DNA from 2 places in the Lysinibacillus sp. FSL P4-0201 genome. Region 2 is predicted to be linked to the other one. Evidence: riboswitches for the same ligand, from Rfam matches in the RefSeq annotation. Region 2 holds a riboswitch; the other holds the start of a gene.
What was found. Region 2 has a riboswitch for thiamine pyrophosphate ahead of thiW (energy coupling factor transporter S component ThiW). Riboswitches for the same ligand answer to the same signal wherever they lie in the genome.
Positions count from the first base shown of each region.

Region 1: linked by a shared signal. The riboswitch ahead of MKY76_RS12365 (ABC transporter substrate-binding protein) and the one ahead of thiW (energy coupling factor transporter S component ThiW) in region 2 are both predicted to bind thiamine pyrophosphate.

Region 1 is NZ_CP151995.1:2,473,336-2,479,658, forward strand. It holds gene MKY76_RS12350 (ABC transporter ATP-binding protein) at 1-204, opposite strand, end outside; gene MKY76_RS12355 (ABC transporter permease) at 179-952, opposite strand; gene MKY76_RS12360 (thiamine-binding protein) at 952-1,242, opposite strand; gene MKY76_RS12365 (ABC transporter substrate-binding protein) at 1,244-2,239, opposite strand; TPP riboswitch at 2,393-2,503, opposite strand; gene parC (DNA topoisomerase IV subunit A) at 2,612-5,050, opposite strand; gene parE (DNA topoisomerase IV subunit B) at 5,047-6,323, opposite strand, start outside.
Region 2 is NZ_CP151995.1:900,569-906,891, reverse strand. It holds gene MKY76_RS04280 (ABC transporter permease) at 1-117, shown strand, start outside; gene MKY76_RS04275 (ABC transporter substrate-binding protein) at 114-1,187, shown strand; gene MKY76_RS04270 (MFS transporter) at 1,679-2,875, shown strand; TPP riboswitch at 2,942-3,049, shown strand; gene thiW (energy coupling factor transporter S component ThiW) at 3,143-3,643, shown strand; gene MKY76_RS04260 (VWA domain-containing protein) at 3,831-6,323, opposite strand, start outside.

The DNA of each region.
Region 1 (6,323 bases), 1.6 Mb from region 2:
TTTTTGTTGGATATCCTCTCCATTCAATAAAATGGCTCCTTGATCAATTGGCGAAACACCACCAATTAATTGAAAAAGTGTACTTTTACCACTGCCTGAAGGACCCACGATGGCCACAAACTCTCCATCCTTGACGTCAAAAGAAAGTTGATCAAGGACTTTGAGCGCATCGAAGGATTTAGCGATGTTTTGAATGCTGAGCATGATAGCCTCTTCCCTTCACCATGAATTTTTCAATTAAACGAATACCACTAAACAATAGTAAGCTCAAGAGAACAATCGCAAAAATTGCCACAAATACGCGATCCGTACGGAAGGAGGACTGGGCTAGGGTCATGTAAACACCAATACCCCTTTTTGCACCAAGCCACTCCGCAATCACAGCCCCCATCACACTATATGTAGCCGCAATTTTAATGCCTGAAAAAATAGCAGGATAGGCATAAGGCCATTCCAGCTTCCAAAAGGTTTGTGCCCTTGTAGCACCAACCATGGCAAAATAATGCTTTAATTCTGGAGCTGTTTGTCTAAATCCATCCATCGCTGCAATGACAATCGGGAAAAAGCACACAAGACAGATAATGATAAGCTTCGGTAATAAGCCAAAGCCAAACCAAATAATAAGGAGCGGTGCCAAGACTAGAATAGGAACATTCTGCGACATAATAAGAATTGGATAAAACAGTTCTCGAATAAATGTAAATCGATGCAACACTATTGCCACCGTTAGCCCACAAGCGATGCCAATGGCCAATCCTAGTAGAGCTAATTGTACCGTAGCGAATGCATGTGGTAGAAAGGTTTGATACGACTGGATGGCTTCCGACAAAATACTACTTGGTGCGGGTACTAACCAATGAGGAACTTCAGCAAACCGCACGATTAGTTCCCATATGAACAAGAGGAAGGCGATAAAAATTATCGTCCTTCCCTTCTGTAATGCACGTTTCATTACTGATATTTCTCCGTTAATGTATCCATCGTAATACCTGTTGGCTGATATAAAATTTTCACTTGTGTAATGACATTAATGGCACCAAGTTCGATCATCTTCTCATTCATTTTTTCAATGATTTGGAGCAATGTTGAAAGCTCACCCTCCATCGTTGTTTCCAATGGATGTACCTCATATTTCACCCCAGAAGCATCGATCACCGCAATTGCTGCATCGACATATGGTATAACATCTTCATATTTCTCTGTCTTCGGAATGATTTGTACACTGATTAATGAATTTGCCATCTTATTTGGCCTCCTTTTTAGGTAAGAAATCATTAGTAAAGGCTTTTTTCGCATCAAATTCGCCCTCTAGTACTTGATTGCTAGACATCCATTTCGCGTAATTTTCCCACACAGAAAGCTTTTGCTCTCCCCATTGCTTGGCATCATCCTGATATTTATCAGCCAGCCATTCCTGACTTTTATGCACTAATGCTTTATCTAAATCAGGTGCCGCTTCGATTAAAATATCAGCCGCTTCACTTGGGTTTTCAATTGCGTATTCATAGCCCTTCGATGCAGCTGCCACAAAGGCTTTGACTACATCCGGGTTGTCCTGTATCATTTTTTCATTTGTAGCTAAAACTGGCGTATAATAATCCAATTGATCACTATAATCTGTAAGATATAGCATATTAATCTTTTCCCCACGCAGCTCAGCCTCAATCCCAGTCCATGCATAATAAATCCAAGCAAAATCTATATCTTTTTCCATCATTGTGAAGAAATCTAAATCCCCTGCATTGACGATATCTAGCTTATTAATATCTGCCTTTTCTTTTTGCATGAGTGATTGTAAAACGGCTTGCTCTAATGGTGCGCCCCAACCACCATAGGTTTTACCTTCAAAATCCTTTGGCGATGTAATGCCCTTTGAAGCAATAGAAGCAAAGCCAGATGTATTATGCTGTATAATTGCTGCGATGGAGACCAGCGGCACATCCTGTACTCGTGCCTGTGTTATGCCTTCCTGATAGCTCACGCCAAAATCCGCCTTTCCAGAAGCAACAAGCTGATCTGCGCCCGCCTCACCAGGCATAATAATATCAACATCTAAACCCTGTTCCTCAAAATAACCGAGTTTTTTGGCAACATATAGTCCTGTATGATTTGTATTCGGCGTCCAATCCAGTACCACAGACACCTTTTTCAGCTTGTCTGCAGCCTGCTTGTCATCCTTGTCACTACAGCCTACTAATGTCAATAGTGCTGCCAATAAAATAAAAAACCATTTTTTCATGCGAAAGCCTCCCAGTTTGTAATATGAAAGTGTTCATGAATGAATGTTGTCACCAGAAGAAAGCGTATACAATGTTGGCAAGCTGTTGCTTGAAAACATAAAAAAACGCCTAGGATTCCTCCCAGACGTATTGCAATCAATCTTCAAAACTTTGCTTTTTGAATAGATGTTCCCTACGCTGGTACGAGCCAAATCAGGTTCAAAGGGTCAGCGTCTACCGGACACAATCTCAGCTAGCAATTACTAGCCCCCCTACATTCTTTCGCTATGAACTTTTCGATGATTATTATACCCATAGTTTCACTTAAATGACAAGGTGCTATTTTTGAATAGAGCTTAAAGCCCAGCGCTCCTAAGAGGCTGGGCATGCTTTTAGCTTGGTTTCTGTTCTTTTTTGGCTGTTACAACATGAGAAATTGCTCCATCTGTTGCAATATCCACTTTAAATGAACCATTGGAATGGCGATCCGCACGAGACAATGCTTGTACGTCAATCATCTCTTGAACACCTTTTTCAGTTTCAATCACAACCTGCTCCTCGTCTGTTGCTTGAACAACTGCCACAATTCGGTGAGGGTTTGCTTTTAACTCTGTTAATACTTTTAGTCCACGTTTTGCACGACTCGCTACTTCAACTTCAGCGACATTCATTTTCTTTACGGCCCCACGCTGTGTCACAATTACTACATAGTGGGTAACATCAGGCTGTAACACATTGACTCCAACTAAGGCTTCTCCATCTTTTAGTGTGATCCCTTTCACACCGCCTGTTTTCACACCTGTAACTGGTAACTCCTCCATAGGGAAACGAATCGCATAGGCTGTATCCGTTGTGAGCATCAGCTCCACGTCATCTGTTACAAATGATGCATAGATCATCGCATCACCAGCCTTGACGTTCATCGTTTTAATTGGCTTTGAATAACGTGTTACCGCATAGTCTGCGAGTGGTGAGCGCTTAATTTGGCCATCTTTTGTGGCTGTGAAGACATACGTATTTGGCTGTTCAAATGTTTCGAAGCCATAAACCGCAATAATGGATTCATCTTCCCCTGTTGGCACAATACTTGAAATATGCTGGCCGAGATCCTTCCAGCGTATATCAGGCAGCTCATGAACAGGCTGATAAATATAATTGCCTCGATTTGTGAACAGCAATAGATGGTGCTGTGTATTTAAGTTTGCTTCATACAATAAATAATCTGAATCCTTCATGGCAAAATCTTGCCCGTTTGAAGCGGCATGAGAACGTGTGGATGTACGTTTAATATAACCATCCTTCGTTACTGTTACGACAACCTCTTCACTTGGCACAAGGACATCCAATGTAATTTTAATTTCTTCAATTTCTTGCTCAATCTTCGAGCGACGAGGCTCTGTAAAGCGTTTCTTAATATCTAGCAACTCTTGTTTAATAACACGCACAAGCTTAGCCTCACTTTGCAGAATCCCCTCTAGCTTCGCAATTAACTTATTTAACTCGTCCTGTTCCTGACGTAGCTCTGTAATATCCGTATTCGTTAAACGGTATAATTGCAGGCTTACAATGGCCTCTGCCTGTACCTCTGTAAAATCAAACTTCGCTTGTAAATTAAGCTTCGCATCCTTCTTATCATTAGAAGAACGGATCGTCGCAATGACTTCATCTAAAATGGAAAGGGCTTTAATTAATCCATCTACAATATGGGAACGATCCTTTGCCTTTTGTAAATCATAAATGGAACGGTTTGTTACCACTTCTTTTTGATGGGCAATATACGCATCTAGCAATAATGGCAATGTCATCATCGTTGGACGACGATTATGAATGGCAATCATATTAAAATTATAAGCTACCTGTAAATCCGTTGTTTTAAACAAGTACTGTAAAATTCCTTGTCCTGGTACATCCTTTTTCAGCTCAATTACGACACGTAAGCCTGTACGGTCTGATTCATCTCGAATTTCTGCAATGCCTTCTAGTCGTTTATCTACACGTTGCTCATCAATTTTTTTCACAAGATTCGCTTTATTTACATCATATGGTAACTCAGTGATAACAATTTGCTCTTTACCACCCTTGATTGGTTCAACAACTGCTTGTGCACGGACGATGATTTTACCACGACCTGTTTCATATGCCTTTTTAATGCCATCAACACCTTGAATGATTCCACCCGTTGGGAAATCAGGTCCTTTAATCACCGTCATCAATTCATCTACAGTAGCATTAGGCTTGTCTAAGCGCATCAACACAGCATCCAGTACTTCATCTAAGGCATGTGGCGGAATATCTGTCGCATAACCAGCGGAAATTCCTGTAGAGCCATTGACTAAAAGGTTAGGAAAACGTGCTGGTAATACAGTTGGCTCCATATCCTGATCATCAAAGTTTGGCACAAATTCGACCGTTTTCTTGCCAATATCTCGTAGCATTTCAGCGGCAATAGCTGATAGTCTCGCCTCTGTATAACGCATTGCAGCTGGAGGATCGCCATCTACCGAGCCATTGTTCCCGTGCATCTCAATAAGCATATGACGTGCCTTCCAGTCCTGACTCATCCGTACCATCGCTTCATACACAGAGCTATCGCCGTGTGGATGATAGTTACCAATTACATTACCCACTGTTTTTGCGGATTTACGGAACGGCTTATCATGTGTGTTGCCTTCCGTAAACATCGCATATAAAATACGGCGCTGTACTGGTTTAAGACCGTCACGTGCATCAGGCAACGCGCGGTCTTGAATAATATATTTACTATAGCGACCAAAACGGTCACCCATTACTTCTTCTAACGGTAAATCTTGAAACTTTTCTGTACTACTCATGCTTGGTCCTCCTCTTGTTGGATGAATTCATTCTCTAAAATGTTAGAATCATCCTCCATACCGAAGTCTACATTGGCTTCGATCCATTTACGACGTGGTTCCACCTTATCACCCATTAACGTCGTGACACGTCTCTCCGCTCGTGCACCATCCTCGATTGTGACACGAATCAATGTCCGTGTTTCAGGGTTCATTGTTGTGTCCCATAGTTGGTCTGCATTCATCTCACCAAGACCTTTATAGCGCTGTAATATGTAACCCTTTCCAACCTTCTTGATAGCCTTTTGTAAATCACTTTCTGTCCAAGCATATTCAATGACTTCTTTTTTCCCTGTACCTCTTGAGACTTTATAAAGCGGCGGTAGTGCGATATAGACCTTTCCAGACTCAATGAGCGGACGCATATAACGATAGAAGAATGTTAATAGCAAGACTTGAATATGTGCCCCATCCGTATCCGCATCGGTCATGATGACTACTTTATTGTAGGCAGAATCCTCCACCGCAAAATCCGTACCAACACCTGCCCCAATCGCATGGATAATCGTTGAAATTTCTTCGTTTTTCATAATATCCTGTAGCTTGGCTTTCTCTGTATTGATTACCTTCCCGCGCAATGGCAGAATCGCTTGGAATGTACGGTCACGACCTTGTTTAGCAGAGCCACCCGCAGAATCACCCTCGACTAAATACAGCTCATTTTTTGCCGCATTACGTGACTGAGCTGGTGTTAATTTTCCAGATAAAATCGTACTACCCTTTTTGTTTTTCTTGCCATTTCGTGCATCCTCACGCGCTTTACGAGCTGCTTCACGCACTTGCTGCGCTCGAATCGCTTTACGAACAAGAGAAGCTGATAACTCTGCATTTTCCTCTAGCACATACAAAATTTGCTCAGACACTACACTATCTACTGCAGAACGAGCCTCACTTGTCCCAAGCTTGCCCTTTGTTTGTCCTTCAAATTGCAGTAAATGCTCTGGGATACGAACAGACACGATCGCTGCTAAGCCCTCACGAATATCTGTCCCCTCAAGGTTTTTATCCTTGTCCTTTAACAGGCCAATTTTTCTTGCATATTCATTAAAGACACGTGTCAATGCTGCCTTTGCACCCGTTTCATGTGTACCACCATCACGTGTACGGACATTATTAACGAATGATAAAATCGTTTCTGAATAACCATCGTTATACTGGAAAGCGAACTCTACTTCGATTTCATCCTGTACGCCTTCTACATATTTTACTGGATGAAGGACATCTTTTTCCTCAT
Region 2 (6,323 bases):
ATTTCTCTAACGGTGAATGCAATTTCTGGATTAGTATTCTTTGTTACGGTTTTAGTTGTTGTTGGTTATTATTTCATGACAAGTCGTACGAGTAAAAGAATGGAGGGGCATCGATGAAGTCACTAATTCAAGCTACCATCGCCATCCTTGTCGTTTCAGCCCTTTTATTCTATGCGGCTGATGCCTTAAGTGCGGGAGGCGGTAAAAGTGGAAAAGACACGTTAACCATCTTTAACTGGGGAGAATATATTGATCCTGATTTGTTAAAAGAATTTGAAAAAGAAACAGGCATTCATGTCATCTATGAAACATTCGATTCCAATGAAGCTATGATGACAAAGATTCAGCAAGGCGGAACAGCTTACGATATTGCTGTCCCTTCTGAATATATGATTGAGAAGATGAAGGAAGAAAAATTATTAATTCCTTTAGATAAAACGAAAATCCCTAATTTAAAAAATATTGATCCTTACTTTTTAGATTTACCATTCGATGCTAACAATAAATATTCTGTCCCTTATTTTTGGGGAACAGTAGGTATTGTCTACAATCCAAGCCTTGTTGGAGACTTAGACTTCTCCTCTTGGGACGATTTATGGGACCCTTCTTTAAAGCGAAAAGTCTTTTTAGTAGATGGTGCGCGTGAAGTCATTGGGATGGGCTTAAACAGTCTTGGCTATTCTCTGAATTCACTAGATGATCAGGAACTTCGTGAAGCTACTGACAAATTAATTACACTTGCACCAAATGTTAAAGCGATCATTGGAGATGAAATCACACCGTTAATGATCAATAATGAGGCAACTGTTGCCCTTACATGGTCTGGCCAAGCAGCTGATATGATGTATGAAAATGAAGAGTTAGACTTTGCTGTACCTGAGGAAGGCTCAAACTTATGGTTTGATAATATGGTCATCCCAAAAACATCAAAAAATATTGATGGTGCCCACGCCTTTATTAACTTCATGCTAAGTGCTGAATCAGGTGCTCAAAATGCTGATTTTGTAGGCTATTCTACTCCTAATATTGCCGCTATGGACTTAATGGACGAAGAAGTTGTTTCTGACGAACGCTACTATCCTTCTGAAGAACAACGCGATACATTAGAGGTCTACAAAAATTTAGGACCTGATTATTTAGGGAAATACAACGAATTATTTTTAGAATTTAAAATGAGTATCAGATAATTAAACTAGCGAATTGGTTTTCACACCAATTCGCTAGTTTTTTTCTCTGCTTATCTAACTGTTTATTAAACTAAGAACATTTTCAATCGACTATTTGCATTATTATATTTATAAAATATTTTATCTAAATTTTAATAGATTCTCACATTAGTGTATTTTTGATAGTCCATAACTTCTAACGCTCAACATCGCTACAATTTATAGCCATGCTTTATGCCATTACAGACAGACTCTCCAAATTTTTAATTCTCCCTTTATAAGAGAAGTCCCTCAATTGTTGTTGCTTTACTAATTTATCCTTCCATAGCTTCTTTTCCCTCAACTTTTATGACTAAAATGTATTATTTCATCATGCATAGGTGCGTGGATAAAAACTTTTGTGGAAAACCATTCTAAATATAGAACCAGTACTATAATCTTAACTATTAGCCAAGCAATAATTCTTTATGATAGACTGTACTATATTTGATTACAAAAAGGGGGTTCATTCGATGACCCAGCAGAAGTCCAATAAGGCGGCTTTGTATATTTTAATGTTTAATATGTTTATCGCAATGGGGAGTATTGGCATTATTATTCCTGTCATGCCAGAGTATTTAAAAATATTTGGTGCAGCAGGACAAGTTCTAGGTATGCTAATCGCAACGTTCGCCTTAGCTCAATTCGTATTTTCTCCTATTGCTGGGAATCTTTCAGATCAGTACGGACGAAAAAATTTAATTATTTTCGGTCTTATCGTAACAGGTCTTGCACAAATCGGATTTGGCCTTGCTACAGATGTATGGATGCTCTTTTTAGCACGATTTTTAGGTGGTCTAGGTTCCGCATTTGTTGCACCTCCTATTATGGCTTTTGTCGCTGACGTCACAACCTATGAAGAACGTGGGAAAGGTATGGGGATGTTGGGTGCCGCTATGTCTCTTGGCTTTATGATTGGACCTGGTATTGGTGGCTTTTTAGCAAAGGTAAGCTTACATTTCCCATTTTTCACAGCTGGAGCTGCAGCCATTGTAGCATCTATTTTATCTTACTTTTTATTACCTTCTACCAAACCAAACACTGCTCAACAGAAACAAAAGCAAGACAATCTGGCGAAGCAAATGGCTCGTTCCATACATATGCCTTATTTTGTTATGCTCATAATTATGCTGGTGTTCTCGTTTGGAATTGCAAATTTCCAAACGACATTGTCATTATTTGTGACAGAAAAGTTTAATTACACACCTGTAGATATAGCGATTATATTAGTTGTTGGTGGTGCTTTTGGAGTAGTAGTACAAATGTTTATTATTACACCACTGTTCAATCGTTATGGTGAAATGAAAGTAGTACTAGTAAATTTATTTATTGCATCCGTTGCTATTTTCTTAATATTATTTGTTTCTGGCTTTGCCCTTATTTTAGTTGTAGCAACAATTTTCTCTACAGCAACGACATTAATTCGTCCAGCTGTTAATACACTCATCTCAAAGCTTGCAGAGAAAGAGCAGGGATTTGCTGCGGGCTTGAATAATGCCTATATGAGCCTCGGAAATATGATTGGACCCGCTTTGGCAGGTTTATTATTTGACTGGAATATGAATAGCCCATATATTTTCGGTTCTATCATATTATTAGCATGTTTCTTCCTAGCGCTCATCTGGACAGTGAAAAAAGCACCTCATTTAATGCATCCCGATACAAAATAGTCTGAAAAATCATTGACTATTTTTTGCAGTATGTTACATTATTGTTGATTCACAAAATTGAATGATTTTAACCACTAGGGGAGTCTTTAAAAGGCTGAGACGTATATGGTAATATACGGACCCTTTGAACCTGATCTAGTTCACACTAGCGGAGGGAAGTGGCGCTACTTGCTGTTGTCACTATACACACAAGGCCGCTTCCTATTGTTTAAAGGGGGTGGCCTTTTTATTTTTCCTCACGAACTTTACCAAATAGGAGTGAACTTTATGTCAATTCGTAAATTAACAGTCATGGCTTTATTAGTAGCCGTTGCTGTTGCAGGCTCTACTTTCGTATCCATCCCAACAGGAATCGCACGTGCTTACCCCGTTCAGCATGCTATTAATGTGATAGGAGCCATTATACTTGGACCCGTACCAACAGTTATAGTTGCCTTTGTCACTGCCATCATTCGTATCCTTACTGGAACAGGCTCTCTACTAGCTATCCCTGGTAGTATCATCGGTGCGTTCTGTGCTGCCCTTGCCTATAAATATAGCAATAAAATGTGGTTAGCTGGTATCGGAGAAGTTATCGGAACGGGCATTCTGGCTTCACTTATTGCCGTCCCTTATGCAAAATTATTCATGGGAACATCTGTAGCAGTATTCTTCTTCCTACCAGCCTTTTTAACATCAAGTACGATCGGTGCTATTTTAGGTGTAATGGTTGCGAGTAGCTTGCGTAAAACAGAGCTAGTAAAGAGGTTTAATTCTTCTCTTTATTGAGAGAAATTGAATTATGAGCATTCATTGAGCTGGGGTAGTCCAATTTGGATCGCTTTTCTTCTCTTTATGAGCAAAGAGCCTACTTTTTAGATAATTCTTACCCTCTTTACAAAGGGGATAACTCTTTATTTCAGGGAATATAAAAAGCAGTGCAAAACTATTCGAGTTTGCACTGCTTCCTCTATATTTAAGATCGTTTTTTCATGCCTTTTAACAACTGTGCTACATTCGTGTCTTCTGGTATAGTTTTTTCCTCAACCAGCGGCTCTTTTTTCTTCGCATTCGTTAGGAAATTCCAACCAAAACGTCTTATGGTAATATCAATAAAGAAAAGAAGTATACTCGCTAAGAGTAGCCATGTGACAATATTTTGCCGATCTGCTCCTTTTGTCGTAAAGTCACGGAAGACATCTTGTGGTTCCTTTAAAACAGTGCCTCCTGTTCGTTGAGTTAACTCTTCTATCAGTTGGTTATTTACAGGGAGTAGTTCGTATTCAGCACTATAAGGAACACTTAGCCCTGCCTGATAAATGGCCTGCTTTTCATCTGCTATACGGAAGAAAATTAATCCAGGTTCAGCTTGTACTACAGCTCGAACTTGAGATGCGGAAATGGTTTCAAGTTGTGTTTCTAGCTCCTCCCCTGCTTCATTTACCGCTACAATATCTAAAAATGCGGCTTCATTTGTAGGGTCTGTAATCATAAAGGAACCATCTGCTTCCAATCTTACATCATAGGCTACATCATTGTAGCTTGGTAGCATTTGAGAAATAAGTGTTTGCCAAAATGCTCCCCAATTCTGCCATCTTGCCCAATCTCCAGTCCATTTACCCGTTGAATCAGATGTAAAGGCAAATGTTTTACCAAGACCATATTGCCACTGCGCTAACACAGGATCTTCTTTCTCGCTTTCTGCTACAACAGTAGCCCCCTGTTTTGCCGTTGTCCCAATATATGCATTCATTTGTGGGACACCATTAGCAAACAGTGAGTTCCATCCTGCTGCATTATAAATTGCCGGATAGAATGGATTGTCCTCAATATAGGTGCGGGAAATCATAGCTGTTTCTCGAGATAAAATAGAAGGAATGGTTTGCTCATCTATCACATCATAGAAACGTCCACTGCCCATGTCACTAAGCGCTTCTAATAAGTTCGCATCGGCATCTTGTCCAATCGCTACTGTCGATAAGGTTATACCCTCTTCTTTCCCTTCACCAATTAAATCCTCATAGTTCCCTGCCTGTGACTGCCCATCTGTTAAGAGGATAATATGCTTACGTTGGAGCTTTAAATCAGCAAGGTTCTCGTAGGCTTTAGCTAATGAACTATAGATTTCTGTTCCCCCACCAGGTGTTACTGATAAAATAGTATCCACAGCCTCTTCTTTACTGTTAAGAGGCCCTGTCTCTATAATCTCCCAAGGACGATCATCAAAGGCGATGAATCCTAATGTATCCTCGTCTCGCAACATCTCAACAGAACGTGCCGCTGCTTCCTTAGCAAGCTCAAGCTTCGAGCCTTGCATACTGCCAGAACGGTCAAGTACAATCACTAATCCTAAGGAAGGTAATTGCTCCTTGCCCTTAATTTCCATTTCCACTGGCAATAAGGTTTCAATCGGTGTTTTAAAATAGCCGCCTAGACCAAAACTATTTTCTCCACCCACCATTGTAAAACCAACCCCAAAGTTTTTGACTGCTTGCTCAATAACACTCATTTTTGCTTCACCCACTAAATGACCTGGCACATTGTCGAAAATAATAGCATTATATTGCAAATAGCTGGAAAGTTCATTTGGTAAACTTTTAGGTGCTATAACATCATAGGCAATGGATTGACTACCAAGTGCTGCTCCGATGGGTGAAGCTGTTTCATAACCATTAACGATTAATAAATGTGGTTCACTTTGAACCATTGTGACACTAGTTAACTTATTGTTTTCAAAAATGGCATCCTGACCAACTTGAACAACGGCTTCATATTTTACAAGTTCAGCTGTTGCTGCATGTTTATAGGTAAACACATTCGTGCCTTCAGTCAGCTCCACTGCCTCTCGATGAATAAGCTCATCATTTTCATATAGTAATAGCTCGCCTTGGCCTGCTGATGTTGCATGTATGTCTGTCACTAATTGTTGTTGCTCTCCAACGTAAGCAACTTGAGGGGATACAAAGCTTTTTAGTGATACATCATTGACAACTGGTTGACTAAAAGGCTTAATATCCACACTAATATTAGAGCCTTTCAACTTCGTAGCAAATTCTAAAGCATCGCCCTTTGTCTCATTACCATCTGTTAATAGCACAAGACGAGTTGCTTTTTTAGGATCTATAATCCCTGAAGCAAGCTGTAGACTTTGTTCTATATTTGTTTGATCAGTAGCTTTAATTTCAGTTAGTTTCGGTACTTCCTTTAATGTTTTAGATAAAATGGCTTCTGTTTGTAAAGTAGAGGAAAATGAATAAATGCCCGCAAGCTGTGGTTCTTTTTTTGATTGGAGGCTCTCCTGTATAAACTGAACCATCTCATCTTCCGTACCATTCATAGAAGCAGAACGGTCTACTAAATAAACAATTTGTTCTTCTTTTATTGGTAATAATAGATATGGACCTGCGAGTGCAAAAACTAAACAGCCTGCTGCCACTATGCGAATAGTAAGTACAACAATATGACTTCT